Regions from separate parts of the Bradyrhizobium sp. HKCCYLRH3061 genome, predicted to be linked through region 3. Evidence: predicted binding sites of a transcription regulator. Region 3 holds the regulator's gene; each other region holds the start of a gene.
The links. The regulator LexA, encoded in region 3, represses DNA repair genes until DNA is damaged. The targets are predictions, from matches to a motif close to TGTTCNNNNTGTGTTCNG.

Region 1 (7,243 bases), on a different contig from region 3:
TGGCGGTCGATCCAGCAGCAGTTTCCGCCGCGGCAGCTTCAGCCGAAGCGTCGCCGATGCTTGTTGCCTCGTTCGCAACGGCCTCCGCGGCTTCTGGCTGCGGCGCATCCGCAGCGACGGCGGTTTCCGCCTCGGCGACGACGCTTTCGGCAGCCGTCTCGGCCATGGAAGCGGCGTCCGCCACATCCGGCGTGACGAAATCGACGGTCGGCAGCGATGCCAGGGCCGATCCCGACGTGGTTTCCGGCTGCTCCTCACCGACCATCGCGGGCACGGCGACGGCCTGCTCGGTCACCGGAGCGACGGCGGCCTCCGCGACGGTGGGAACCTGCTCGTCGGCCGGCTCGCCGGCGACAACTGCGAGGTCCTCGCCCGGCACAGCCTGCGCATCTGCCGGAGCGGCTTCGGCAGCAGCAGCTTCCGCGATGGCAGCAGCCTCGACGGGCTTCTCAATCGGCTTGGGCGGCAGCGGCGGACGCTTCTCCATGCGATAGCCGAGCGCGCGCAGGATGGAGGCGAAGTCCTCGCCGGCCGAGCCGGTGAGCGAGGTCATCGCCTGCGTCACCACGAAGCCGCGGCCGTCGAAGGCGCCGGCCGGCTTCTCGCCCGGCGCATTGTCGCGCCAGGCCAGGGCGGGACGAATCAGGTCCGCCAGCCGCTCCAGGATGTCGACGCGCACGGCGCGCTCGCCGGCCTGCTTATAGCCGAGCACGCGATAGGCATCGCGCGGCAGCGCCTTGTCGACCGGGAACGAGGTACGGCCCGAGCTCGCCAGATGCTGGGCGCCGGTCAGCGCGGACATGTCGACATTGCCCTGCTTCTCGGCCCACAGCAGCGCGGCGAGCGCGCGCGCCGCCGGCTTGAGCAGTGCCGGGACGTAGATGTGATAGGCCCCGAAGCGCACGCCATATTTGCGCAAGGTGGCGCGCGACGGCTGGTCGAGATCCTTCATCTCGGCGGCGATCTTGGCGCGCTCGATGACGCCGAGCGCCTCCACGAGCTGGAACGCGATGCCGCGGCCGATGCCGGTGATGTCCTCGGCCTTGGACAGCTCGAACAGCGGGCCGAGCAGCTTCTCGATATGCGTCTTCAGCCACAGATCGAGCCGCGCCTGGACTTTGTCGCGCGCAGCACCCGTCAGCCGCTCGTCGGCGATGATGCGCAGGCGCGGATGCAGCGCGTCGTCGGCCGCGACCAGCTTGGCGACCGCGTCGCCGGTCCAGCGCATCGTGCCGTCGGCGGTGAGCACGATGTGCTCGTCGGGCGCGCCGGACAGCTTCTCGGCGCGCGCCTCGATCTCGCCGGCCAGCGCCTTCTGGGCAGCAGCCTGCAAGGCCTTGGCCTCCGAGCCGGCTTCGGCGGCGTCGGGCGCGAAGGTGAATCCATCCAGGCGGCCGATCGCGTGCCCTTCAACGATCACTTCGCCGGTCTTGCCGATTTCCGTATTCAAAACACTGTTCTCCCGCAGGCGCCGCATCAATACACTGGTACGACGATCAACGAAACGCTCCGTGAGCCGTTCATGAAGGGCGTCTGACAATTTATTTTCGAGTTCGCGGGTAATCCCCTGCCAATAATCAGGGTCGCGCAGCCAGTCGGGCCGGTTGGCCACGAAGGTCCAGGTGCGAATCTGTGCAATCCGCCCCGACAGCGTATCGATGTCGCCATCGACGCGGTCGGCCTGATCGACCTGGGCCGCGTACCAGGCGTCCGGAATACGCCCCTTCTGCATCAGGAAGCCGAACACGGTGGTCACCAGCTCCGCATGGGCAGCCGGCGACAGCCTGCGATAGTCGGGAATCTGGCAGGTTTCCCAGAGACGCTCGACCGCTTCAGCGCCATGCGCCATGTCGCGCACCTCGGCATCGCGCGCGGCATGATCGAGCACGCGCAGATCCTCCGCGGTCGGCGCGCGCGTCAGCGCGTCATGCCCCGGCGTAATCGCCAGGGAGACCTGGAGCGCGCTCAAGGACGCGAAATCAAGCCTGGAGTTGCGCCATTGCAGCACCTTCACGGTATCGAAGGTGTGGTTCTGGAGCGCATTGACCAGCTCGGGCTCGAACGGCGCACAACGTCCGGTGGTGCCGAACGTGCCGTTACGCGTCGCGCGTCCGGCACGGCCGGCGATCTGGGCAAACTCCGACGGCGTGAGCCGGCGGAACTGATAGCCGTCATATTTGCGGTCGGATGCGAAGGCGACGTGATCGACGTCGAGATTGAGCCCCATGCCGATCGCATCGGTGGCGACGAGATAGTCGACGTCGCCGTTCTGGAACATCGCCACCTGCGCGTTGCGCGTGCGCGGCGACAGCGATCCCAGCACCACGGCGGCGCCGCCATGCTGGCGGCGGATCAGCTCGGCGATGGCGTACACCTCGTCAGCCGAGAACGCCACGATGGCGGTCCGGCGCGGCTGCCGCGTGATCTTCCGGTCGCCGGCGAATTCGAGCTGCGACAATCGTGGCCGTGTCACCATCGACGCACCGGGCAACAGCCGCTCGATGATGGGGCGCATCGTCGCAGCCCCGAGCAGCAGCGTCTCGTCGCGCCCGCGGCGATTGAGGATGCGGTCGGTGAAGACATGGCCGCGCTCGAGATCGGACGCGATCTGGATCTCGTCGACGGCCAGGAACGACACGTCGAGATCCCTGGGCATCGCCTCGACCGTCGACACCCAATAGCGCGGGTTCTTCGGCTTGATCTTCTCCTCGCCGGTGATCAGCGCGACGGCCTCGCTGCCGACGCGATCGGCGATCTTGTTGTAGACCTCGCGCGCGAGCAGCCGCAGCGGCAGTCCGATGATGCCGGAGGAATGCGCGAGCATGCGCTCGATCGCCAGATGCGTCTTGCCGGTGTTGGTGGGGCCGAGCACGGCGGTGACGCCGCTTCCGGGAGCACGGTCGGACGTGCGCTCGAAAGGCGAGGCAGCCGAAGAGGACGAAAAAGCCATTCGTTAAATGTGGGTCTCGAAGCCGGCGTTGGAAGCGCGTCGTTCACGCGCGACGGATGCGGAATTGTCGTGTGTCTGGAGAGGCTGAGATGCTGACCCCTGTCTCACATTGTGACGCATATAGTGCCGCAGCTTAAGCTTCGGAACGCCTTGAGAACGAATCGCGAAGGAATCGCTGACTCTGTCGGCTTTCAGGCTTCGTTCACCGCAACATCTCGCGCTCTGCGATCAAGCCAGCACTAGATCAAGTTTTCGCGGGCTCCACAAGCAACGCTTTCGCGATGGAACTGGCGCGCATTTCAGGGCGTCCCGAGTCGAATCAGAATCAGGGAAGAGTCAAACGGATTCACGCGCAGCAGACAGCATCCATACGGGGACCGGCAAATCGGAGGTCAACGCGGAATCTCCATCGCATTCAAGCGAGAGCGGACGGCATGCCGCCAGACCTTCACGCCACGGCCGCTGTTGCGGCTCAGCCGCTGACGGGGCCGTGCCACAGCGACGAGATTCGGATGTGGAGGAGCAGCGATACGAGGCGCTACTGGGTCTTGGCGACGTGCGGCGCCGCCTGGGTGATGAACGACGTCGCCTCCAGCATCGCGGTCCCCAGCGGGGTCGGGATCACCATCTTGAACGGCACCAGCACGCGGGTGCCGGCGATCGGCACGAAGAAGATCTCCATGTTGCGGGCCTGAGCCAGATATTTGATGACCGGCCGGTCCGGGATGTAGCCCGCGACCGGCGTGAAGTAGATCGCGCAGACCAGCGCCGGACCGCGATAGCCCTTGTCAGCCTTGACGTTCTCCATGCGCTTGTAGTCGAGCTTGAGCTCGTAGCGCATGCGGCCGTCGAACACGGGCGCAGCGCCGCGGCAGGAGTCCGGCGACAGCAGTTCGCCATTGCCCGGCACCCGCACCAGAGAGGCCGTCATCGGATCGAGCACGCCGCGCTTGTGGGCATCCGTCACCGGAATGCGGTCGGGATCGACTGGAGGCGCCGGCTCGATGGCGAAGTCCTTCACGGTGCCGTTCTGCAGATTGATGCGGATCTGCTCCGATTTCTTTCCCGTGGAGGTCGAGGCCTGGTAGCTCTGGCCGACCAGGGCGCCGTTGACGACGCGTCCCTGCACCGAGCCCGTGCCTGATCCTTGCGAGAAGCTCTTGAGCAGGCCGGCGGTGCCGCCCTGAGCCGCAGCACCATACTGATCATCCCCGATCTCGACCGCCCAGGTGCCCTTGCCGACGGGGATGCCGGCCAGGGAAGCCTCGTATTGAGCGTCCAACCGAGCCTGCGCCTGGGCGCCTTGCGCCAGCAACAACAGGCAGAGCGCTGCCCCGGCCGCGGCCAGGCGGCCCGAGAGAAATGAGGGAACCGAGATGATGGTCACGTGACGAATGATCCTGCCGATCCGCCTGCCTGAGCGCCGGACCGATCCGACGCGCCGTCCTTGCTACTTAAGCCAAAAACGCCTTCAAACAACGCGAACCGTCCGACAATGGCGGTTTGTCCAGCGCTTTGCGCCTGAACAGCACTCAGAACCGTCGTCCGCAGCGCTGCCGGAACCGAGCCGCGAACCTCCGACCGCGCCAGCATGCCGCCATTCCGGACCGTTCGCGGGATATCCATCCATCACGTCCGAATGCGCCCTTTATATGGTCTAAACTGCCGGCTATACTATTGATTACACGCCTGCTTTTCTGCTGGTCGGCGATTTCGGCCCGACCAGGAGGAGGCATGGGTCGCGTCCTCCGGGTTCGCCGGCCCGGCTCCCTGTATTTGCTGCGGCCTTCAAAACCTTGACGAAAAGCCGCATCCCCCCTATAGGACCGCATCTCCCAGAGACGAGCTGGACGAGTTTTGGACCCCCGCGGCCCGCCGACATAGGCGGACGAAGGGTGCGGGGATGAGAGAGGATTTATTGCCATGTCGCGGCGCTGTGAACTGACGGCCAAGGGTCCCCAGGTTGGCCACAAGGTCAGCCACTCCAACATCAAGACCAAGCGGCGCTTCCTGCCGAACCTGTGCAACGTGACCTTCATCTCGGATGCACTCGGCCGCAACGTGCGCCTGCGCGTTTCGACCAACGCGCTCAAGAGCGTCGACCACAATGGCGGCCTCGACGCCTATCTGCTCAAGGCCAACGCCGCGACCCTGTCGCCGCGCGCGCTGGAGCTGAAGCGCGCCATCGAGAAGAAGGCGGCGGACGCTGCCCCGGTCGCGAAGGCGAGCTGAGAGAGCCAACCGAAATTCAAGATTGATGCAGAAGCCGGACGCGTCACGAGCGGGGCTTCGAGCTGAACGAGATGTCGAAACGGCCGGGTCGAGAGATCCGGCCGTTTTGCTTGCGGATGCCGTGACCAACTGACAACTCTGGACAAGGCAGCCGGCGCGGGGCGGCAGGACAAGTCGGGTGACCATCCGTTCGTACAACGGCGTCCAGCAGTCACTCCGCCATGTCGGCCGCGCCGCGCGCAACAGCGACCCAGACGAAGTGCCATAGGGAACCGACCTCCCCAACACCAGCCGGATGCTCTACACTCGTTGCGGTAGCATTATTGCGGACATTCCTTTGCCATGAAGAATATTGTCATCTGCTGCGACGGCACCGGCAACGAGATCAGCGAGAACATCTCGAACGTCCTCAAGCTCTATCGCTGCCTGCGCAAGACCGACAAGACGACACCGCATCAGGCCGTATTCTACGATCCCGGCGTCGGCACGCTGACCCAGCCCGACACCTGGCACCGCTTCAAGGCCAATTTCAACATGGTGCTGGGGCTCGCGACCGGCTACGGCCTCGACGACAACGTCATCAACGCCTACTCCTTCCTGGCCACGCATTACGAGGACGGCGACCGCATCTTTCTGTTCGGCTTCTCGCGGGGCGCCTACACCGTGCGCGTGCTGGCCGGGCTGATCCACAAGATCGGGCTGATCTCGCCGGGTCAGATCAATCTCGTCGGCCCGGGCGTGATCGCCTACAAGAAGTACTCCTCGGACAATCCGAAGGCCGGGCGCGGCATCACCAAGGAGCTCGAGAGCACCGAGGAGGACGGGCCGATCCCGGAGAGCCGCGACGACCACGCCGCGCAGTTCGCGCGGATCACCTCGGCGCGCTGGCCGACAATCCATTTCGTCGGCGTGTGGGACACGGTGGCGAGCGTGATCGTGCCGCGCACCGACCGGCTGTTCGCACTGCCGAGCCTCGAGGAGCTCGCCTTCACGATCGAGAACCCGAGCGTGAAGATCTTCCGCCAGGCTGCGGCGATCGACGAGCGCCGCTGCATGTTCCGGCTGAAGCCGTGGGGCATGCCGCAGACCTTCACGCCAAACCGCTTCAACAAGGCGCAGGCGCGACCGCAGGACGCCAAACAGGTGTGGTTCGCCGGCGTGCATTCCGACGTCGGCGGCGGCTATCCCGAGGTCCGGTCGGCGGCTTCGAAATATCCGCTGCTGTGGATGATCGACGAGGCGGTCGAGGCCGGGCTGACGGTCAATCCGCGCACGGTGAATCAGCTCGCCTGGGGCGTGCAGCGCAAGAACAGTCCGTTCTCCTATGTGGCGCCGAGCGTCCAGGGACCGCTGCACGATTCGATGACAGCGGCCTGGCGGGTGCTCGAATGGCTGCCGAAGAGCGCGACGTACAAGGAATGGCCGGAACGCAAGGCGCATTTCGGCTTCTACATTCCGAATGGCGAACCGCGCTTCATCCCCGACGGCGCCTTCGTTCATGAGAGCGTGCTGATGCGGATCGCGGAATCGAAGGACTATCGCCCCGTCAACCTGCCCGCGTCCTATGAGCGCATTCCGCTTCCGGTCAAACAGAAGGCGGAGTAGCAGCAACAGCGCGTTGCGCGTCGGGCAGGGCCTTCTGAGGCCCGCGTGTGGCGGATCGCCTCAGATCATGCGCAGATGGATGACGCCGTCGGTCACCTCGCCACGGGCAAACTGCTCGCGCGCCATCTGCTCGAACGCCGTGCGGTTCCGTTGCAGATAGGCGAACGCCTGGTTGCGCGTGCAGAAGCAGGTCTCGAGATGACAGACCTGCCGTGTGGCGCCGATTGCGAGCGCGAATGCGATCGTCTGGGCTCCACGCTGCGTCTCATCCTTGGCAATGCGAACGTCTGTAGCGGTCGGCTTGGCCACGTCAGCCTCCTCGGTACGAAGGTCGGGTCTGTACGCGGGACACGGTTGGGGCGTAGTAATCAGGCATGGATCGCCCGTCTGTTCGAGCACCGGCAACGAAGTTCCGATAATTCCACCGGGCACCCGACGCCGGAAGGCGAGATGAAG
Region 2 (7,243 bases), on a different contig from region 3:
ACTCCATGGCCTGGGTGCCGCCGGCGCAGACCACGGATTCCGAGCCGGTGTATGGCGCAGCGCCGGGGGCGGCCTACGCGCCGGGTCCGGTGGCTGGCCCAGTGGCCTGGGGCGGCGGCTACAACGGCACCAACCATCCGACACCGGGCTCGACCCAGGGCGATGTCGGTCCGTCCGGCAACAACAACGGCACGCTGACCGGCGTCTATCGTCAGTGGTAGTCGCTTTCAGAGCTTTCAGATAAGTCAGCGTCAAGTTGACGAGCCCGCCGCCCGGACACGAGTGGCGGGCTCGTTTTTCGCAGGGAGCCGCCAAGATGCAGCCGCGTTGGAATCATTCAATCGCGGCAATGTGAGCGAAGCGTTGTGTCGCAGCATTGTCGTGACCTGCCGCGGAACCGGCAGGGTCCTTACGTTGTTTGCTCCGCGATAATTAGGAACGAAGGAGCAAGTTCATGACGCGCATGTTTGGTTTGGCGGCCTTGACCGCGGTCACGCTGGTCGCCGGCACCGCCGCCGCATCAGCCGGCGAGTACGGCCCCGGCGGCTACGGCTATGGCGGCCAGGTCACCAGCACCTATGCCTACCGCGATTCCTACGCCTGGGCGCCCGGACCGGTCTATGAGGAAGGCTACGTCGCGGTTGCACCGGGCGAGTATGACGGCCCGGGCTGGGGTGCCGGCTACAACGGCACCAACCACCCGACCCCGAGCTCGACCCAGGGCGACGTCGGCCCAAGCGGCAACAACAACGGCACGCGCAGCGGGTATTATCGCTGGTGAGTTGAGTTGGTAGAGCAACGATGAAGCCCGTCGCGCTTGGCTGAGCGGCGGGCTTTGTCGTTGCGTTACAGGGGGGAGACGATAGGCTGGGAAAGCCTTGTAACCTCGAAGTCCAGCGGACCCGCGCATGAAAGTCATTCCGCCGTTTCAGCTCGTCCCTGAACCGTTGGATGACGTCGCGCGCGAAATGCCACCTTTCAAATGGGCGCCAAAGCCGATCGGACGCAGGCACCGGCTCGGTGGAAGCCCCGATTTCATCCAGGGTGATGAATGGCCGACCTGCAAGACCTGCCGGGTCAAGATGACGTTCTACGGTCAACTCGATTCGATCAATGACGAGATATGTATCGCGGATTGCGGGATGATCTACGTCTTCCTGTGCTTCGATTGCTACGCGTCGGAGTCGTTCGTTCAATCGAACTGATGTACGATCTAGGGTCCGTGCAAGCAGCGACCTCTCGCATGGCGCAGGAGCCCGTCGTCCCGACCGTCATCGCGAGGAGCGGAGCGACGAAGCGATCCAGAGTCTCGCGCCCGGCTCTGGATTGCTTCGCTTCGCTCGCAATGACGGCGCGACGGAACTACTCCGCCGCCTCGCTCGCGGCGCCGCGGCTGCGCTTCTTCGGCTTGGCCGACTTCTCCAGCACCGGCTTCAGGAACTGCCCGGTGTAGCTGCGCGGGGCCTTGACGATGTCCTCGGGCGGGCCCCAGGCGACGATCTCGCCGCCGCCGTCGCCGCCTTCGGGGCCGAGGTCGATGACCCAGTCGGCGGTCTTGATGACCTCGAGATTGTGCTCGATGACGACGACCGTGTTGCCCTGCGCGACCAGCTCGTGCAGCACCTCCAAAAGCTTCTTGACGTCGTGGAAGTGCAGGCCGGTGGTCGGCTCGTCCAGGATGTAGAGCGTGCGGCCGGTGGCGCGCTTTGACAATTCCTTGGCGAGCTTCACGCGCTGCGCCTCGCCGCCGGACAGCGTGGTGGCCTGCTGGCCGACATGGATGTAGTCGAGGCCGACGCGGCGCAGGGTCTCGAAGGTGTCGCGCACGCGCGGCACCGCCTTGAAGAATTCGGCGGCCTCCTCGACGGTCATGTCGAGCACGTCGGCGATCGACTTGCCCTTGAACAGCACGTCGAGCGTCTCGCGGTTGTAGCGCTTGCCCTTGCAGACGTCGCAGGTGACGTAGACGTCGGGCAGGAAGTGCATCTCGATCTTGATGACGCCGTCGCCCTGGCAGGCTTCGCAGCGGCCGCCCTTGACGTTGAACGAGAACCGGCCGGGCTCGTAGCCGCGCGCCTTGGATTCGGGCAGGCCGGCGAACCATTCGCGGATCGGCGTGAACGCGCCGGTATAGGTCGCGGGATTCGAGCGCGGCGTGCGGCCGATCGGCGACTGGTCGATGTCGATGATCTTGTCGATGTGCTCCAGGCCCTCGATGCGGTCGTGCGGCGCCGCCGCCTCGTTGGCGCCGTTGAGCTTGCGCGCGATCGCCTTGTACAGCGTGTCGATCAGCAGCGTCGACTTGCCGCCGCCGGACACGCCGGTGATCGCCGTGAACAGGCCGAGCGGAATCTCGGCGGAGACGTTCTTCAGATTGTTGCCGCGGGCGTTGACGACCTTGATGGTGCGGCGATGGTTCGGTGGCCGCCGCTCGGGTACCTCGACCTCGAGCTCGCCGGTGAGATATTTGCCGGTCAGCGACGCCGGATTGCGCATGATCTCGGCCGGCGTGCCCTCGGCGACGATGTTGCCGCCATGGGTGCCGGCGCCGGGGCCGATGTCGAGCACGTAGTCGGCGAGGCGAATGGCATCCTCGTCATGCTCGACCACGATCACGGTGTTGCCGAGGTCGCGCAGCCGCTTCAGCGTGTCGAGCAGGCGGGCATTGTCGCGCTGGTGCAGGCCGATCGACGGCTCGTCCAGCACGTAGAGCACACCCGTCAGCCCCGAGCCGATCTGCGAGGCCAGGCGGATGCGCTGGCTCTCGCCGCCGGACAAGGTGCCGGAGGAGCGCGCCAGGGTCAGGTAGTTCAAGCCGACATCGAGCAGGAAGGTCAGGCGGTCGCGGATCTCCTTGAGAATGCGGGTGGCGATCTCGGTCTGCTGCGCGTTCAGGGCCTTCGGCACCTCGGCAAACCATTCGCCGGCACCCTTGACGGAGAGATCGCTGATTTCGCCGATGTGCTTGCCGCCGACCTTGACGCACAGCGCCTCGGGCTTGAGCCGGAAGCCTTTGCAGCCGGCGCAGGGCACGTCGTTGAAGTACTTGCCGAGCTCCTCGCGCGCCCATTCGCTCTCGGTCTCGCGGAAGCGGCGCTCGATGTTGGTGATCACGCCCTCGAACGGCTTCTTGGTGTCGTAGGCGCGAACGCCGTCCTCATAGGTGAACTTGATCTCGTCGTCGCCGGAGCCGTGCAGCAGCGCGTTCTGCGTCTTCTTCGGCAGATCCTTCCACTTGGTGTCGAGCGTGAACTTGTAGAACTTCCCCAGCGCGGTCAGCGTCTGCAGGTAGTAGGGCGATGACGACTTGGCCCACGGCGCGATCGCGCCCTTGCGCAGCGTGACGTCCTTGTCGGGGATCACGAGGTCGGCATCGACGTGCTGCTCGACGCCGAGGCCGCCGCATTCGGGGCACGCGCCATAGGGGTTGTTGAACGAGAACAGCCGCGGCTCGATCTCGGGGATGGTGAAGCCGGACACCGGGCAGGCGAACTTCTCGGAGAACAGGATGCGCTCGGGCCCGCTCTTGTCGTGGATCTTGGCCACCTTCTTCTTCTCGTCATGGCCGGGCTTGACCCGGCCATCCATCTCCTTCGAAGAGGATGGATCACCGGGTCTCGCGCCTTCGGCGCGGCCCGGTGATGACGAGGAAGGGGCTGCATCCGCGAACTCGATCACGGCCAAGCCCTCGGCGAGCTTCAGCGCGGTCTCGAAGCTCTCCGCCAGGCGCTGGCCGATATCGGGGCGCACGACGATACGGTCGACGACGACATCGATGTCGTGCGGGAACTTCTTGTCGAGCGTGGGCGCCTCGGCCAGCTCATGGAAGGTGCCGTCGATCTTGACGCGCTGAAAGCCCTTCTTGAGATATTCCGCGAGCTCCTTCTTGTACTCGCCCTTGCGGCCGCGCACGACCGGCGCCAGCAGATAGAGGCGGGTGCCTTCGGGCAGCGCCAGCACGCGGTCGACCATCTGCGACACGGTCTGGCTTTCGATCGGCAGGCCGGTCGCCGGCGAGTAGGGCACGCCGACGCGCGCCCACAGCAGGCGCATGTAGTCGTAGATCTCGGTGACGGTGCCCACCGTCGAGCGCGGATTCTTCGAGGTCGTCTTCTGCTCGATCGAGATCGCCGGCGACAGGCCGTCGATCTGGTCGACATCCGGCTTCTGCATCATCTCCAGGAACTGGCGTGCATAGGCCGACAGCGATTCGACGTAGCGGCGCTGGCCCTCGGCATAGATGGTGTCGAAGGCGAGCGAGGATTTGCCGGAGCCGGACAGCCCGGTGAACACCACCAGCCTGTCGCGCGGGATCTCGACGTCGATGTTTTTCAGATTGTGCTCGCGGGCGCCGCGGATGGTGATGGCCCGCAGGCTCGACTGGTTGGCTTGCGCGCGCTGCTTGGCCTTGAGCACTTCATCCATGACGATCGTCCCACGGCGCGAGACCGCGCCATTGTTGCAGGCGCGTTCTGCCGGGAGCCGGCCATCGGACGCCAGAGGGAAAAGGTATCGTCGGAACGTAGGAAGAACGTGGCCGGATTTCCAGTACCGTCAGCGAATCATCAACAATGCGCTCAGGGAATGGCAGCGAATGGCAGGAGGCTGCCGGTTCCGTCCGGCCCTGTGCGCGATCCCGCAAAGAAAAAGCCTCCGCTCTGGCAGAGCGGAGGCTGTGTGCGTTGGCCCGGAGGCGACGTTCTTAGAAGTGGTAGTTGATGCCGACCTGACCGGAATGCACGTTGAGCGTGCCGGTCGCGAGCGTGCCGAGGCCGGTGAAGGTGTAGCTCTCGCCACCGAAGCTCTTGTAGAGGTACTCGCCCTTCAGCGACCAGTTCGGGGCGAACATGTACTCGACGCCTGCGCCGACGGTCCAGCCCGAGTGGATCTTGCTGTCCGAAACGGCGACGCCCGGAGCCGTCAGCGAGATGCGGTTGTCCGCCCAGGCGTAACCGCCGGTGGCGTACAGCAGGGTCGGGCCGAAGGCGTAACCGATGCGGCCACGGACGGTGCCCCAGTCACGGATCTTCGATTCGGCGGTCACGCCAAGCGCGCCGACGGAGGCATTGATGTCAGCCCAGGCAGCATCGGCCTCGAGGCCGAACACGACAGCACCCTGCTGCCAGTTGTAGCCGACGGTGCCACCGGCGAAGCCGCCCTTCATGGCCGCAAAGTCAGCATCCTCATTGGCGTAGCCACCCATCGCACCGATGTAGAAACCGGTCCAGGTCTGCACCGGCGCGAGAACCGGGGCCTTGGTGTAGGTCGGGCGTGCGGCGAGATCAGCGGCGGCAGCGGGAGCGGCCAGGGCGGCCAGGGCCACGGTCGCGAGCAAGATCTTCTTCATTCCAGTCTCCAGTTTATTCCTCGAAGTCCGCATCGCACCGATAAGCTTACGCACGAAACAGACTCACCCGTTCAAGTTGACGAGGTTCCTATAGCCCGGTTCCGTACGGATTACCGTCACCCTGAAGACACACTCGCGGCCAAACCGCGTTTTTACGGCCCAGTTCCAGAAAGCCTATGTTACTCAATTGCTTGGTTCCGTGTGTGGCGAGCCGGCACGGTGGTATCGGGGCAACAAAAAAGGCCGGCTTTCGCCGGCCTTTCTCGGAACCTGTCGGTTGCAGGTATCAGTATTTGGCAATGACCGGGCCGCCGAAATGGTAGCTGAGGCCGACCTTGACGGTGTGGACGGTGTCCTTCCACTCGGAGCGGTTGGTCGCGAAAGCGCTGTACTGGATCGCGCTCTTGCCGAAGTCGAGATAGTTGTACTCGAGCTTGGCCGACCAGTTCGGGGCGAACATGTATTCCGCGCCGGCCCCGACCGTGTAGCCCCAGCGGGTGGTGGTCTGGCTGAAGACGTTGCCCGGCACGCCGTCGTAGCGGTGCTGCAGTTGGCCCACGGCGGCACCGCCGCTCACGAAGAACAGAGCGGGACCTGCGGCGTAGCCGAGGCGGCCCTTGATGTCGCCGAAGCTGGTCAGCTTGGTGAAGAAGGTGTCGCCCACGCCGGCATTGACCACTGCGGAGCGGCCGTTGATGTCGGCCCAGTGATAGTCGCCTTCGAGGCCGAACACGACGTTGTCGACCTGCCAATTGTAGCCGAGCACGCCGCCGACGAAGCCGCCATTGGTGTTGTAGTTCTGGGTGCCCAGGAAGCCCGGCGCATTGAAGCGGCCAAGGAAGGTTTCCTTGCTGGTGCCCCAGCCGCCGCCGCCCTGGATGCCGGCGTAGAGGCCCGACCAGCTCAGGATCTGCGCGACCATGGGCGGCGCCTTAGTGTAGGGCCGTGCCGCCATGTCGGCCGCCGACGCGGACGTGGCGGCCGCGACGCCGGCGAGGGCCGTCGTGATCACAAGCAACTTCTTCATCAAATTCTCCCCCGGGAGGTTGGAATGACAAGCGATGGGCAAGTCATACACAGGGCATCCCGGAGACGCTGTAACGCGCCCGCCACAGAAACGAAAAAGCGTTATAAATCATATATTTAGCACAAAAACGCCGCGACGCTGCCGGGCTGTTGACACGAAAAAGGCCGGCGTGGAGGCCGGCCTTTCCGAATGCGTGCGAGTGGCGGCTTTTTTCAGTAGCGGGTGCCCATCGGCGCTCCGAATCGATAGTTCACTCGGACGGTCGCCATGTCGATGTCCTGCTTGATGGTGTCGACGCGCGACAGCACGGTGGCGGTGGCCGGGAAGCTGATGTCGCGCGAGCCCATGAACAGGTGGTCGTACTCGACGGCGACCGACCAGTTCGGCGCGAAGCCGAACTCGACGCCGGTGCCGACGGTGCCGCCCCAGCGGGTCTCGCTGGCGGAATCCAGCAGCGTGCCGACCGGGAAGGGCGCAGCCGCATTCGCCGTGCCGGTGTATTTGTTGTGGGTGACGGCCGCGCCGCCCTTCACGTACCAGAGCACGTTGCCCCAGGCATAGCCGACCTGGCCGGTGAACAGGCCGATCGCATCGGTCTTGGTGGTGTTGGTGATGCCTGCAGCCAGCGCAGCCGTGCTCGCGTTCGACGACTTCAGGTCGGTCCAGTCGCCCTGGGCCTCGACGCCGAACACCCAGCTCGCCGCCTGCCAGCGATAGCCGACCTGGCCGCCGATGAGTCCGCTCGAGGCATTGTGGCAGCCTTCGGACTGGGTCGGCACGACCGGCACGCCGCCGACGCGATTGAGCGTCCAGCAGTTGTGGCTCCAGTCGGCGCCGCCATTGACGCCGAGGTAGAACCCGGCCCAGCT
Region 3 (7,243 bases):
ATACGCGATCTCCCCGGTGCCCGGCTTGTTGGCCACCGTCGCCGACAGGATCATCAGCGCCCGCCGGCTTGGCATCAGCGTCGGGATGCCAGGACCACGCGACTTCGCGTCCGCGCCATGCCGTTCGTCCGCATGCCCGAGGGCACGCTGCGACACGTCGCGGCCACCGCATCCCGCGCTCCACGTCTCGTGACGATCGCGAAGCGCCCCTCCTGTCGAGCACGGGACCAAATCAGCATAGCAGATTATTCCGAAAAAGCGAATCCTAAATTCGCGCCGCCGCTCGCCTCGGTCGCGCACGGCCATGCCGCCTACGTTCAGCCCAAGGTCTGGATTCGACATCCGCTCTAACGGACCGCGCGAAAGCCATCGAGCCGCTGCAGATCGTCCGCGCGACGATCAACTCGCCGGCACGACGCGCTCGTCCAGGAATCCGATCACCGCATCGAACGCCTGCCGCCGATTCCGCTCCATCAGGATCATGTGCGTGCCCTGCCCGATCTCGACCAGGCGCTTGTATGGCGCGCTCCCGAGGCGAACGAACAGGTCGTGCGCCATCTCGAAGCTGACATCCACATCCCATTCCGCCGAGAGCACGAGAACCGGGCATTTGATCGTCCCGGGATCATAGGTCGGCTTGGCCGCAGTCCAATGCTCGCGCACGTCCTGCACCGCGCCGGAAGGCGCGCGGATCGCGCCGGGGTACGGCGAGTCCGGATCGGTCGCGAGCGTCGCCTCCGCCCAGGCATCGAACCAGCCGTCCGGAATGAGCTTGTCCCGCGCACGCTCCGGAGCGGCGCCGCGCCAAGCCGCCTCGAACGCGCGCGGGCTGACGATCCGATAGGCGCCGAGCGGTCCGCCGGCGTCGATGCGCAGCGGCTCGCTCGACAGCCAGAGCGGCGTCACCAGGATCAGCTTCTCGAGCTTGTCGCCCGCCGCGCTCGCGAACATGCCGGCGATCGTGGCGCCCCAGGACATTCCGAGCACGTTGACGCGCGAGATGTCGCGATGCCAGCGGATGAAGTCCACCGCGGCGGAGAAATCATCCACGGCGGTCCGCGCGTTGACCAATGGAGAGCTTTCCTCCGGCGCGCGCGACATCTCCGGCGGCCGGCAGGAGCCGCCATAGCCGCGCGCGTCGACGGCCCAGACGTCGTAGCCGGCCTGCGCCAGAACATCCATGAAGGAGGCGCCGCCGACCGCGACGTCGAACAGGCTTGCGGACGAGAAGGTGGCGCCATGCATCATCACCAGCGTGCGCTCGGCTGAAAAGCGTTGCAGATCGTTCCGGCGCTTGTTGATGAGCTGAAGCTGCACGTCGGGCGCTGGGCCTGCGATCAGGTGGCGCTCGGACACGACGTGCGATGAAGACGGAGCGTTGTCGGTCATGGTCATCTCAGATCAGGCGAAGTCCCAGGCAAACCGGTCGCCGTCGCGACTGATACGCCCGGCCGAGGACTCGGCGAAATGCGTCGTGAACACCAGCGAGCCGGACTCGGCGGCATGGTTCATCGCCCATCGGCGCGACGTCCGCGCCGCATCCGGGAACTCGCAATAGACCGAATTCCAGTCGGGATGCGCGACCTGCAGCGGATGATGCATCACGTCGCCCCAGAACAGCGCGCGCTCGCCACGCGAGCTGAAGCTGATGCAGGCGTGATCGATGCTGTGACCGGGGCTCGGCAGAAAACGGAAGCCGTCGACGACCTCGCTGCCATCGACCGTGATCTCGCGCGCGAGGCCGGCCTCGACGATCGGCAGCACGCTGTCTTCGTAGACCCCCGGCATCGGTGGATGCAGCATGGGTCCGAGCCCGGCCATGTCCCTGATCGCCGCATCGGAGCCGTCGCCAGCCGAGAGGGCGGCGACATAGGCGCGCTCTCGGCCCGAGAAAACGTGCCGGGCGTTCGGAAACACCGGCATCCAGCGGCCATCGGCAAGCTGCGTATTCCAGCCCACGTGATCCGCATGCAAATGCGTCATCAGGACGAGGTCGACATCGTCGGGGGCGACGCCGGCCGCCCGCAATCGGTCGAGGAACGGCTCGTTCAGGCGATGCAGAACGGCCGCGCCGGGCCGCTCCTTGTCGTTGCCGGTGGCCGTGTCGATCAGCACCACCCGCTCCGGCGTCCGCACCAGCCAGCTATGGATGCTCAGGCGCAGCGATCCCGTGCGCGGATCGACCGATCCCGGCCCGAAACGGCCGCGTTCGCGGGCAATGCTGGCGGCGTCCACGCCTGGAAACAGAAACTCCCCCTCGACCGCATCGAGACCGATCTCGAAAATCCTGCTGATGGTGGCGTCCCCGACGCGATAGGTCGTGATGTCCTGCATGTTTGGCGGCCTCGATCCGAACGGTGATCTTGTCTGGGCCGACATCTACGATTAGGTCATACATTCCTCAAATCGATCCAACTCATGCAGTCCATCGACCACTTCGATCTTCGTTCCTTCGACCTCAACCTGCTGGTCGCATTCGACGCACTGATGCAGGAGCGCAGCGTGACGCGCGCGGCGGCGCGCCTCAAGGTCGGGCAGCCGGCGATGAGCCATTCGCTGTCGACGCTTCGCGTGCTGCTGCAGGATGAGCTGTTCGTCCGCGTCGGCACGGTCATGCAGCCGACCCCCAAGGCTGCGGTGCTGGCCGGACCGGTTCGGGCGGCGCTGGCCCAGATGCAGGCTGCGTTGCACGCCGCACCGGAGTTCGACCCAGCGACCGAGCAGCGCACCATCCGCTTGGGATTCTCGAGCGAGGTCGAGCTGCTGCTGATCCCCGAACTCACGGCGGAGCTGCGTCGAACGGCGCCCGGCGTGCGGCTTCTCAGCCGTCCGACCGAACGCAACGAGGTGCATCGTCTGCTCGACGAGGGCGCCTTGGATGTCGGCGTCGGCTGCTTCGAGGCGGTGGCGCTGCGGCACCGATCCCAGTTCCTGTTCGAGCAGGCGCTGAGCTGCGTCTACAATCCAAAGCGCATCGCGATGAAAACACCGATCGGCCTGGATGCCTATCTGTCGCTTCCGCACGCACTGGTGACGCTGACCAACAGCCTGCAGGGCTGCCTGGAGGCGGCGCTGGATGAGATCGGGACCGAGCTCAACGTGGTCTCGGCCTCCTCGGATTTCCTCAGCGTGCTGGCGACGGTGGCCGCCTCACCGGTGATCACGACGATCCCGACCCGGATGGCAAGGCTCTACGGCCCGCGGTTTGGACTGGCGCTCTGTCCGGCGCCGTTGAAGTTGCGGCTGCCGGCGGTCTCGATGGTCTGGCCGCTGCAGCTCGACCGCGATGCCGCATCGGTCTGGCTGCGGAACATGGTGGCAAACATCCTGCACACCACCGAGCGCGCCGCCTGTCGCGCGGCTGCCGGATAGCTCCGTCTGGACTCCGTGTGCACGTGAGCAGATCGCGACTGCCCCCCGGCATGATTGCAGAGTTTCTCGCGCGATCGTGAGGCGGCGGGCCACGCGACGCACCTTCAGACGATCGGAAAGCCGGGAGCGGCTTAGGCTCTTGGCCACCCCGTGCGCGTTCGGTTAGAAGGCGATTCAGTCGATCTGCCCGTCTTCGTCCGAAGGTAATCCCATGGCCCTGATGCCGGTCTCCGATGCGTTGTCCGCGGTGCTCGCCGGCACCGAGCCGCTGGCTGAGGAAATGGTCGGGCTGGACGAGGCCTATCACCGCATCCTGGCCCGCGACCTCGCGGCGCTGCGGACGCAGCCGCCCGAGGCGATGTCGGCGATGGATGGCTATGCGGTGCGCGCGGCCGACGCAGCCAAGGCCAAGGCGCGGCTGAAGGTGATCGGCGAGGTCGCGGCGGGACGGCCGTTCGATCGCGTGGTCGGGCCCGGCGAGGCGGCGCGGATCTTCACCGGCGGCGTTGTCCCCGCAGGCGCCGACGCGGTGGTGATCCAGGAGGACACGATCGCCGAGGACGGCCATGTCGTGATCACCGAGGCCGCGATCACAGGCCGGCACATCCGGCCGGCCGGCGTCGACTTCCACCAGGGCATGGTGCTGCTGAAGGCCGGGCGCCGACTCAGCGACCGCGACCTATCCCTGGCGGCCAGCATGAATCATCCGGCGCTGCCGGTGCGGCGGCGGCCGAAGGTGGCGCTGCTCGCCACCGGCGACGAGCTGGTGATGCCGGGCTCGACGCCCGGCCCGGGGCAGATCGTCTATTCCAACGGCTACGCGCTGCGGGCGCTGGTGCGCAGCGAGGGCGCGACGCCGATCGATCTCGGCATCGCCGCGGATACGATGGAGGCGACGGTCGCTGGAATCCGGCGCGCCCGCGCGGCCGAGGCCGACGTCCTGATCACGACCGGCGGCGCCTCGGTCGGCGATCACGACCTGGTCAAGCAGGCGCTGGAGGCCGAGGGCGTCGAAATGGCGTTCTGGAAGATCGCGATGCGGCCGGGCAAGCCGATGATGCACGGACGGCTCGGCGACATCAGGGTGATCGGACTGCCCGGCAATCCGGTGTCGTCCTATGTCTGCGCCATCCTGTTCATGGTGCCGCTGATTCGGCACCTGCTCGGCCGCGACGAGGCCGTGATGCTGCGCGAGACCGCCCTGCTCGGCCGCGAGTTGGGGGCGAACGATTCGCGCGAGGACTATCTGCGGGCGCAGCTCAAGGAGCGCGCCGACGGCACCCTGGTCGCAACACCGGTGACGCAGCAGGATTCGTCGCTGCTCGGCAATCTCGCGCTGTCGCAGGCGCTGGTGATCCGGCCGGCGTTTGCGCCGAAGGCGCCTGCCGGCAGCCCGTGCGAAATCCTGCGCCTGCCGAACTGAGCCGCTTCCCCGGTAAAGCCCGGTCCGTTCATCATATTTTTAGGATTGCGGAACACACATCGAACATATAGTGTCCGTTCATGATTTGTTTTTAGTATGTTGCGGGCGACGCGATGACGGTCCGACTCCAGGGCGCTCTCAGCCGGCTTGTGCTCAAGGCGCAGCTCCTGGACTCGGACAACAACAAACCGGGGACCAGGTCGAAATGCTGACGCGCAAACAGTACGAACTTCTGCGGTTCATCAACGAGCGGCTCAAGGAAGCCGGCGTGCCGCCGTCCTTCGACGAGATGAAGGATGCGCTCGATCTGCGTTCAAAGTCCGGCATTCATCGCCTGATCACGGCGCTCGAGGAGCGCGGCTTCATCCGCCGGCTGCCGAATCGCGCCCGCGCGATCGAGGTGATCAAGCTGCCCGAGCTGTCGCAGGCCGCGGGCAACCGTCGCGGCTTCACGCCGTCGGTGATCGAAGGCAATCTCGGCAAGGTGCGCACCAGCACTCCCGCGCTGGACGATGGCGAGCGCCCTGTCGCGGTGCCGGTGATGGGCCGCATCGCCGCCGGTACCCCGATCGAGGCGCTGCAGACGCGCAGCCACACCATCAGCGTGCCTGCGGACATGCTCGGCAACGGCGATCACTATGCGCTCGAGGTGCGCGGCGACTCGATGGTCGATGCCGGCATCCTCGACGGTGACATGGCGCTGATCCAGCGCAACGAGACCGCCGACACCGGCGACATCGTGGTGGCGCTGATCGACGATGAGGAAGCGACCTTGAAGCGCTTCCGCCGTCGCGGCGCATCGATCGCGCTCGAGCCGGCCAACACCGCCTACGAGGTGCGCATCCTGCCGCCGAACCGGGTGAAGATCCAAGGCAAGCTGGTCGGGCTGTACCGCAAGTACTGATCGCGAATGGGATCGGTCGATCGGCGGCGGGCGCACGCGCTTTCGCCGCCGAGCTGGAGGCTGCCCAGCAAAATACGTCACGCGCGAATGCACCTCATGATGTGCAGCGCGGCATGCTCAAACGCTTGTGATCGGCCGCGGGCACACGCGATGCAGATCAGCGCAGAATTGCCGCGAAGCGCGCGCTAACATCACCATCGATGTCCACTCTGATAGAGGCCTGCGCCTGTCCGGGGGGAGCGTGGGTCGGCTATCTCTCAACGAGGAGCGATCCGATGTGTGACTACAGCCTCCATGCGGTTGCGTCCCGTCCCGCCAAGGTCGGCGAGACGTTGATCTCGATGACCTTCCGTGGCACCGCCACCCGCGGCTTCGCCCTGGAGAGCGAGCCGACCGTCGCAGTCTGCATGATGCCCGGCACCGAGTTGGCCTTCGCCGAGGACGTCCGCTACGACAGCCGCTGGCTCTGGACCCGGACGATCCGCGAGCGCGTCGCAAAGTTCAACAGCATCGAGACCCACATTCCCGATCGCCATCACGACGCGATCGAGTTCGCCGACGGCCGCCACGTGCTGGTGACCCAGCTCTGCGAGGGCCAGCGCGTCACCGTGCTGCAATTGCCGGTCAGCAAGCAGCCGGCAGAGCGTCGCCCGGACATCGGCGAGGACGTGCCGACGTCGCATGCCACACCGATTCGCCGCATCAGCATCACCTGAGGGCCTGCGCGTCGGCATTTCTGTCGGTCGTGAGCGCGCTTTCGACGGTGGGAGACTTGGTCAACTTGGGTTCTGCAAGCGCAAAGTCCTCTCGGGCGAACGTCCGGCATCGCATCGGATAGGAACGACATCCCTCGGCCGGCATTGTTTGCCGGGGGAGCTTGCCGCCGTGGTCAACAAGATCGATTGGAACAAGGCCGGACGGATCACCGAGCCCGGCCGCTACATGCTTGCGTTCGGATGGCTGACGGTCACGGCTGATGACGTCGCCATCTGGCAACGCTATCCGGGCGCCGCGTTCACGCTGGTCGAAGGTCCATCGCTGTTCGATGGACCAGACGACACCGAGTATCATCGCGGCACGTTCGAGCTGCCCGGCACTCAATCCTGCTCGCTCTGCTCGGTCTCCGGCGGCGTCGCGTCCTGAAGCGGCGCGGCCGGCGCACGCGGCGTCAGCGTCGTGTCGAACGCGCCGGCCTCGGCGGGTGCCGGCCACCATGGGCGGTCAGTGCCGCCGGCGCGCGCCGGCGTCACGGCGAAGCCTATGCCCTGCTGCACCAGCAACAAGGCGCCCTGCTGCCGCAGCCGTTCGCGATCGATGACGGCCGCCGCGCAGGATGACGGCGCGGCGCGCGCGGTGACGATCAGCGCGGCGTGGGTGCAATCATCGGCGAGCGCCTCGGCGCGCAGGGTCAGGGCGGTGAAGCGGCCGTCGGCCATCGCGACCACGCAGCCCGCCTCGTCGCAGGAGACCCCATCGGCGAGCGACGGATCCGTCGGCAGCCGGGCATCGGCGTCGGCCGCGAGCCACTCCTTGGTGGCGAACAC
Region 4 (7,243 bases), on a different contig from region 3:
GAGGAGCCCGGAGGCGCCTTCTTGAGCTTGTCGACGACGTCCATACCCTGCACGACCTCGCCGATCACGGTGTATTGGCCGTTGAGGAAGGAGGCATCGCCGAAGCAGATGAAGAACTGCGAGTTGGCGGAATCGACGCTATCGCCCCGGCGCGCCATGCCGACGGTGCCGCGCTTGAACGGCGTTGACGAAAACTCCTGCTTCAGGTTCGGGTACTTCGAGCCGCCGGTGCCATTGAAGTTCTGGCCGTCACCGGTCTGCGCCATGAAGCCGTCCATGACGCGGTGGAACGGCACGTTGTTGTAGAAGCCTTCGCGCGCCAGCGTCTTCAGCCGCTCGGCATGCTGTGGCGCCAGATCGGTGCGCAGCTTGATGATGATGCGGCCCTTGGTGGTGTCGATGACCAGGGCATTCTGCTTGTCGAGGCCGGCAGGCAGCGACTGGGCCAGCGCCGGCAATGCGAAGACGAGAGCGAAGACGAAAGCGAGCGCGCGGATCATGGCAACTCCGATGACATGAGACGATGTGGAGAGGAAGGCACCGCCGGAACCGGCCGGTGCCTGAAGGATCACTTGAACTTGGCCTTGAGACTTTCGGCCACCGACGGCGGCACGAAATGCGAGATCTCACCGCCCATGGCGGCGATCTGGCGAACCAGCGTGGCTGCGATCGGACGGACACCCACCGAGGCTGGAACGAACACCGTCTGGACCTGCGGTGCCATGGTCTGGTTCATGCCGGCCAACTGCATCTCGTAGTCGAAATCGGTGCCGTCGCGCAGGCCCCGGATCATCATGATCGCACCGGCCTTCTGCGCGGCCGTGACCGTCAGATTGTCGTAGGTCGAAGCCTCGAAGCTGCAGCCCGCCGCGGCTGCCACGGGGCCGAAGATCTCATGCGCCATCGCCAGCCGCTCCTCGGTCGAGAACAGCGGCTTCTTGCCGTGATGCACGCCGACCGCGACGATCAGGCGGTCGCAGAGGTGGACGGCCTGCCGGACCACATCGAGATGGCCGTTGGTGACGGGATCAAACGAGCCCGGATAGAGCGCAATGCGTTGCATGCGCTCGTCCTATACCGCCCGGAACAGGCCGGCAAGCCGCCGTCAGGCGCGCTGGCGTGGCTGTGATGGGCAAAGAGCGGCCGAGAGACTGCATTGCGATGGAACGAGGTGCGACGCCGATGGGCCGGAACCGTGGTCGGCTACCGCGATTGTTTCGTCGGAACATCCGACATGAAACACGCTCGCGCCGAGACGAAACCAATTCGCCCGTCCCGCGAAGACGTCTCGAAACCCGATCTGGTTATCAAATCGTTAACGAACACAGGCCGAACGGCCCAGACAGGGGACCGTCATGATCAAAGCGCTATCTGCAGTCGCAGCAGCCGGCTTGGTGGCTGCCGGCATCACCCTCCTGCCCGGCTTCGCTCCCCAGGTCGAAGCCAGCGTGCCGCGTCCGCTGGCCAAGGCGGACCGCCTGGACATCCGCCCAATCGGCCGCGACTGCTCGCAGCAGGCCTGGCCCAACTTCGAGGCGGGCTGCCTGCGCAGCGCCGGAACCCGGGGAACCATCCGCGAGGCCAGGATGGTCTCGGTCGAGCGGACGCAGTGAGGCGAACAGCGAAAGACCTGCGTCATCCGCTATTCGCTACGCCCTATTCGCCATTCGCCTGGTCAGCGTTCCCGTTGCCGTTCTCGGCCTCCTCGCCGATATGCTCCACCGAAACGACGTGCTCATCATCGGCGGTGTCGAAGACGATGACGCCCTGCGTCGAGCGTCCCGCGATGCGGATGCCGTCGACGGGGCAACGGATCAACTGCCCCTTGTCCGTCACCAGCATGATCTGATCGCCATCCTCGACCGGGAATGAGGCGACGAGCTTGCCGTTGCGGTTGTTGACCGACATCGCGACGATGCCTTTGCCGCCGCGGCCGGTGGTGCGGTACTCGTAGGACGAGGTGCGCTTGCCGTAGCCGTTGACCGAGACGGTCAGCACCACCTGCTCCTGCGCCGACATCTCGACATAGCGTTCCTGCGACAGCTGGATCGCGCCAGCGGCCGCCTCCTCGCCCTCGGCCTCGACCGGCTCCTCGGTGGCAGCATCGCCCGACATCGCCCGGCGCATCTTCAAGTACGCCGTACGCTCGTCCGAGGTCGTCTCGACATGGCGCAGGATCGACAGCGAGATCACCTTGTCGCCGCCGGCGAGCGCGATGCCGCGCACGCCCATCGAGGTCCGACCGGTGAAGACGCGCACATCGGTGACGGGGAAGCGGATGCACTGCCCGCCCGACGCCGTGAGCAGGACGTCGTCGCGCTCGGTGCAGATCTGCACGTTGACGATCTCTTCGCCCTCGTCGAGCTTCATCGCGATGATGCCGGAGCGGCGCACGTCGACGAAATCCGACAGCTTGTTGCGGCGAACGTTGCCGCCGGTGGTCGCGAACATCACGTCGAGATTGGCCCAGGAGGATTCATCCTCCGGCAGCGGCATGATGGTGGTGATGCGCTCGCCCTGCTCCAGCGGCAGGATGTTGATCAGCGCCTTGCCACGCCCGTTGGGCGCCGCGATCGGCAGCCGCCAGACCTTCTCCTTGTAGACCTGGCCGCGCGACGAGAAGAACAGCACCGGCGTGTGCGTGGAGGCCACGAACAGCCGGCTGACGAAATCCTCCTCGCGGGTCTGCATGCCCGAGCGGCCCTTGCCGCCGCGGCGCTGCGCCCGATACGCCGACAGCGGCACGCGCTTGGTGTAGCCGGCATGCGACACGGTCACGACCATGTCCTCGCGCTGGATCAGGTCCTCGTCCTCGACCTCGCCTTCCTGCTCGGCGATCACGGTGCGGCGCGGCGTGCCGAACTCCGCCTTAACAGCGGCGAGCTCGTCCTTGATGATCCCCTGTACCCGCGCCCGCGAGCGCAGGATGTCGAGATAGTCGTTGATCTCGACCTTGAGCTTGTCGAGCTCGTCGGAAATCTCCTCACGGCCGAGCGCGGTCAGGCGCTGCAGGCGCAGGTCGAGAATCGCCTTGGCCTGCTCGAACGACAGCCGGATGGTGCCGTCCTCGGAAAGACGGTGGCGCGGATCGTCGATCAGCGTGATGATGGCCTCGACGTCGCGCGCCGGCCAGTCGCGCGACATCAACGCCTCGCGCGCGGTCGCAGGATCGGGCGACGTCCTGATGACCCGGATGACCTCGTCGATGTTGGCGACGGCCACGGCAAGGCCGACCAGGATATGAGCGCGGTCGCGCGCCTTGTTGAGCAGGAACTTGGTCCTGCGCGTGACGACACGCTCGCGGAACGCGACGAAGATCGTCAGCAGGTCCTTCAACGTCATCGTCTGCGGGCGGCCGCCGTCGAGCGCCAGCATGTTGGCGGCGAAGCTCGTCTGCAGCGGCGTGAACTTGTAGAGCTGGTTGAGCACGACGTCCGGCACGGCGTCGCGCTTCAGCTCGACGACGACGCGGTAGCCGTCGCGGTCGCTTTCGTCGCGCAGGTCGGCGACGCCTTCGATCTTCTTCTCGCGCACCAGTTCGGCGATGCGCTCGACCATCGTCGCCTTGTTCACCTGGTAGGGAATCTCGGAGATGATGATTGCCTCGCGATCCTTGCGGATCGTGTCGATCGTCACCTTGCCGCGCATCATGATCGAGCCGCGGCCCAGGTGATAGGCCGAGCGGACGCCGGCGCGGCCGAGGATGATGCCGCCGGTGGGGAAATCCGGCCCTGGAATGATGTTGATGAGGTCGTCGATCGTGAGCGCGGGATTGTCGATCAGCGCGATGCAGGCATCGATCACCTCGCCGAGATTGTGCGGCGGGATGTTGGTGGCCATGCCGACCGCGATGCCGCCGGCGCCATTGACCAGCAGGTTCGGATATTTGGCCGGAAGAACCGACGGTTCCTTGTCGGAATTGTCGTAGTTGGCCTGGAAGTCGACGGTGTCCTTGTCGATGTCGTCGAGCAGCGGAATCGCCGACTTGGCGAGCTTCGCTTCGGTGTATCGATAGGCCGCGGGGGGATCGCCGTCGACGGAGCCGAAATTGCCCTGGCCGTCGATCAGCGGCACGCGCATCGAGAAGTCCTGCGCCATGCGCACCATGGCGTCGTAGATCGACTGATCGCCATGCGGATGGTATTTACCGATGACGTCGCCGACCACGCGCGCGGACTTGACGTACTTCTTGTCGGGCGTGTGCCCCTGCTCGTACATCGAATACAGGATGCGCCGGTGCACGGGCTTGAGGCCGTCGCGCGCATCGGGCAGCGCTCGCGACACGATCACGCTCATCGCGTAATCGAGGTAGGAGCGTTTCATCTCGTCGAGGATGGAAACGGGACGAATGTCGGAAGGTCCGCCCGGCTCGCCGGGCTTCTCATCTTCTTTATCGGACAAAGGGGATACCGGTCGGTTTTGACACGCGAAAATCGCTTGGAATCATATAGCGCATGGCGCTGCCGCTAGCCACCCCCAAGGGGGTTCGGAGCGCGCTTTTTCTGCTCGCCTTTCCAGGGACTTAACCGGTTGCCGCGGCCGCCCATGGCAGGCTCCGGGAACCCTGTTTGGCTATGGGCCGAAGACCACCTTGTGCATGATCCGTCCAGGCATGAGCGTGAACAGTCCGGCAATCACGAGGGCGCCGGAGAACAGCGTGATCATGGCCCGGCGGTGGGGCCCCACCCGATGGCGGTGCGCAGCCCACACCGCAACCGACAGCACGGCCAGCGTATAGAGCGACAGCAGGTGAATCGGGCTGAAGGGACCGACCAGCCGGATGGTGTGAATCCAGAACGAGCTGGCCGCAACGGCGGCCATGAGAGTGACCCAGATCCAGCCGAGCGTTCGATGCGGCAAGGTCCCTTTCGGGGCTGCGAACTGGACCAGCCCCAGTGCGAACGCCGTCATCGCGGCGACAGCGTGCAGCAGGACGGCGGGCTCGGCGGCGAGCAGCGGTGCGAAGCTCATGCAACACCCCGGTGGTCAGGTTACGCACAGCTCAAGCGAACGAAACGTCAGACGCGCGCGATCGCCTGCAATGCGAGACCCGAGGTGATCGCCCCGGCTCCCGTCCCGACACGGACGGAAGCCACCTTGTATCGACCGAGGACGCAGGCGGCTCAGAACGGAATGTCGTCGTCCATGTCGCTGTTGCGTCCGCCACCGCCGGCCGAAGCGACTGCGCGGCGCGGCGGCGCCATCGACGGACCGCTGCTGCCGAAATCGCCGCCACCCATGTCATCGGAGAAGCTGCCGCCCCCGCCACCACGGCCATCGAGCATCGTCAGGGTCGAGTTGAAGCCCTGCAGGACGACCTCGGTCGAGTACTTCTCGACGCCGCTCTGGTCGGTCCATTTGCGGGTCTGCAGCGCGCCCTCGATGTAAACCTTGGCGCCCTTCTTCAGATACTGCTCGGCGACCTTGCAGAGACCTTCATTGAAGATCACCACACGGTGCCATTCGGTCTTTTCCTTGCGCTCGCCGGTCGCCTTGTCGCGCCACGTTTCCGACGTCGCAATGCTCAGATTGGCGATCGGCCGCCCATCCTGCGTACGCCGGATCTCGGGGTCCTTGCCGAGATTGCCGACCAGAATCACCTTGTTCACACTACCCGCCATCACCACTCTCCCGCGGTTCTCGATCATCGGACCGGCCGTCCACACCGGCCTCACGGCGTCCGGTGGCTAACCCTTCCTCTCGCGGCGGACCCTATACGGTTGCCGCGCGGTCCACCCGCCTCGTCCATTGTTTATCCACATATAGCAGGCGGACGGCCATTGTTCCAGTTTTGTTCGCGCGCCTGTGTCTACAACCGTGCGTCGAGTTCCAAGGAACCCGATGGAACCCAATGGAACCGCGAAAAAGTTCCGTCAATCACGAAAAAGCGATTAACTTTCATCAGCTTACATCGTCCCACTTCCTCCCCGCCTGTGGCTTTTGGGAGACGGTATCCAGGGTTGAATCGCGTATATTTGAGGACGGATTGGGGCCGCAAGCGTGGTCGCACCAACTTCACAGACGTGCGTCTCCGGGGACCATTTTGGAGACGCCCAAAGCGGGAGACTTGGGATGAAAAGAATTTTTCTTGGAGCTGTCAGCTTGATGGTTTTGGGGGCGCTGACGCCGGCGGGAGCCGCCGATCTCGCCGCCCGCCCGTACACGAAGGCCCCGGTGATGGCGCCCGCTCCGCTTCCGACCTGGGCCGGCTTCTATCTCGGTCTGCAGGGCGGTGGCGGCTGGGGCCGCAGCGATGAGACCTTCTTCGGTGCGCCGAATACGGCGATCTTTGCCGGCACGCAGCGTTACGACATCACCGGCGGCTTCGCCGGCGGCGTGATCGGCTACAATTGGCAGGTCGACAACATCGTGTTCGGCCTCGAGGGCGACTATCACTGGGCGGACATCGACGGCCGCTCGGCCGTGATCAACGCCGGCGTCGGTGACACCTACTTCACCAAGCTGCGCGGCTTCGGCGACATCAAGGGCCGGCTCGGCTGGGCCACGGGTCCGGCACTGCTCTTCGTCAGCGGCGGTGCCACGGTCGGCGATCTGCAGCACCGCTACGATGGCGTTCCCGGCAACGTGTTCGTGCAGAACGACTGGCGCTGGGGTTGGACGATCGGCGCCGGTGCCGAGTACATGTTCGCTCCGAACTGGTCGGCCAAGGTCGAGTACAACTATCTCGATTTCGGCAAGAGCTCGATCCAGTACTCCCCGGTCGCGACCAACCGCTCGGAGTGGAGCGACACCGTCCATACCGTCAAGGCCGGCATCTCCTACCACTTCGGTGGTCCGGGCATGTCGCGCTACTGATCGCACGCCAAAAGCGAATATGTCGAAAGGCCGGCCTCGCGCCGGCCTTTTTTTGCGTGCCAGAACCGGTACTTGCCGAGCCGTTGTGTCCTTTGGGTGACGGCTTTTTACGGCGGAAGGGGCTATCAAGGTCCGGCGGGTGGGCGTTGGTGAGAGCGTGCGTGCGGGCGTCGGACTTGGTTTGGGGAATGCGATGAGAAGGCTGTTGCTGGGGGCGACAACTTCGCTGGCGCTGGGGATTGCGCCGGCCATCGCTGCCGATCTGCCCGCGCGCACCTTCACCAAAGCGCCTGCGATGATCACAACGATCTATGATTGGAGTGGTTTCTATGTCGGCCTGAACGCCGGCGGCGCATCCTCCCGCACCTGCTGGACCAACAAGGTCAGCTTCGCAGGTGTCGCTGCGACCAACGCCGAGGGTTGCCAC

Region 1: ACQR2C_RS30085 (helicase-related protein) is a predicted target of LexA. The motif match lies at 3,092-3,109, and genes of this name have one in related genera.
Region 2: uvrA (excinuclease ABC subunit UvrA) is a predicted target of LexA. The motif match lies at 4,517-4,534, and genes of this name have one in related genera.
Region 4: ACQR2C_RS15880 (single-stranded DNA-binding protein) is a predicted target of LexA. The motif match lies at 5,782-5,799, and genes of this name have one in related genera.

Annotation. Positions count from the first base shown of each region.
Region 1 covers NZ_JBNPUE010000025.1:74,139-81,381, reverse strand. The annotation lists gene ACQR2C_RS30085 (helicase-related protein) at 1-2,950, opposite strand, end outside; gene ACQR2C_RS30080 (DUF3108 domain-containing protein) at 3,489-4,265, opposite strand; gene rpmB (50S ribosomal protein L28) at 4,874-5,182, shown strand; gene ACQR2C_RS30070 (T6SS phospholipase effector Tle1-like catalytic domain-containing protein) at 5,525-6,787, shown strand; gene ACQR2C_RS30065 (hypothetical protein) at 6,848-7,096, opposite strand.
Region 2 covers NZ_JBNPUE010000008.1:238,418-245,660, reverse strand. The annotation lists gene ACQR2C_RS15925 (hypothetical protein) at 1-221, shown strand, start outside; gene ACQR2C_RS15920 (hypothetical protein) at 455-781, shown strand; gene ACQR2C_RS15915 (DUF1963 domain-containing protein) at 909-1,205, shown strand; gene uvrA (excinuclease ABC subunit UvrA) at 1,363-4,425, opposite strand; gene ACQR2C_RS15905 (outer membrane protein) at 4,703-5,347, opposite strand; gene ACQR2C_RS15900 (outer membrane protein) at 5,634-6,374, opposite strand; gene ACQR2C_RS15895 (outer membrane protein) at 6,587-7,243, opposite strand, start outside.
Region 3 covers NZ_JBNPUE010000018.1:82,354-89,596, forward strand. The annotation lists gene ACQR2C_RS25790 (hypothetical protein) at 1-306, opposite strand, end outside; gene ACQR2C_RS25795 (alpha/beta hydrolase) at 400-1,389, opposite strand; gene ACQR2C_RS25800 (MBL fold metallo-hydrolase) at 1,402-2,334, opposite strand; gene ACQR2C_RS25805 (LysR family transcriptional regulator) at 2,419-3,372, shown strand; gene ACQR2C_RS25810 (molybdopterin molybdotransferase MoeA) at 3,584-4,795, shown strand; gene lexA (transcriptional repressor LexA) at 5,001-5,699, shown strand; gene ACQR2C_RS25820 (hypothetical protein) at 5,975-6,415, shown strand; gene ACQR2C_RS25825 (hypothetical protein) at 6,585-6,842, shown strand; gene ACQR2C_RS25830 (ComEC/Rec2 family competence protein) at 6,797-7,243, opposite strand, start outside.
Region 4 covers NZ_JBNPUE010000008.1:230,240-237,482, forward strand. The annotation lists gene ACQR2C_RS15855 (peptidylprolyl isomerase) at 1-500, opposite strand, end outside; gene coaD (pantetheine-phosphate adenylyltransferase) at 569-1,063, opposite strand; gene ACQR2C_RS15865 (hypothetical protein) at 1,356-1,613, shown strand; gene gyrA (DNA gyrase subunit A) at 1,657-4,401, opposite strand; gene ACQR2C_RS15875 (DUF2306 domain-containing protein) at 4,573-4,971, opposite strand; gene ACQR2C_RS15880 (single-stranded DNA-binding protein) at 5,124-5,621, opposite strand; gene ACQR2C_RS15885 (outer membrane protein) at 6,073-6,816, shown strand; gene ACQR2C_RS15890 (outer membrane protein) at 7,010-7,243, shown strand, end outside.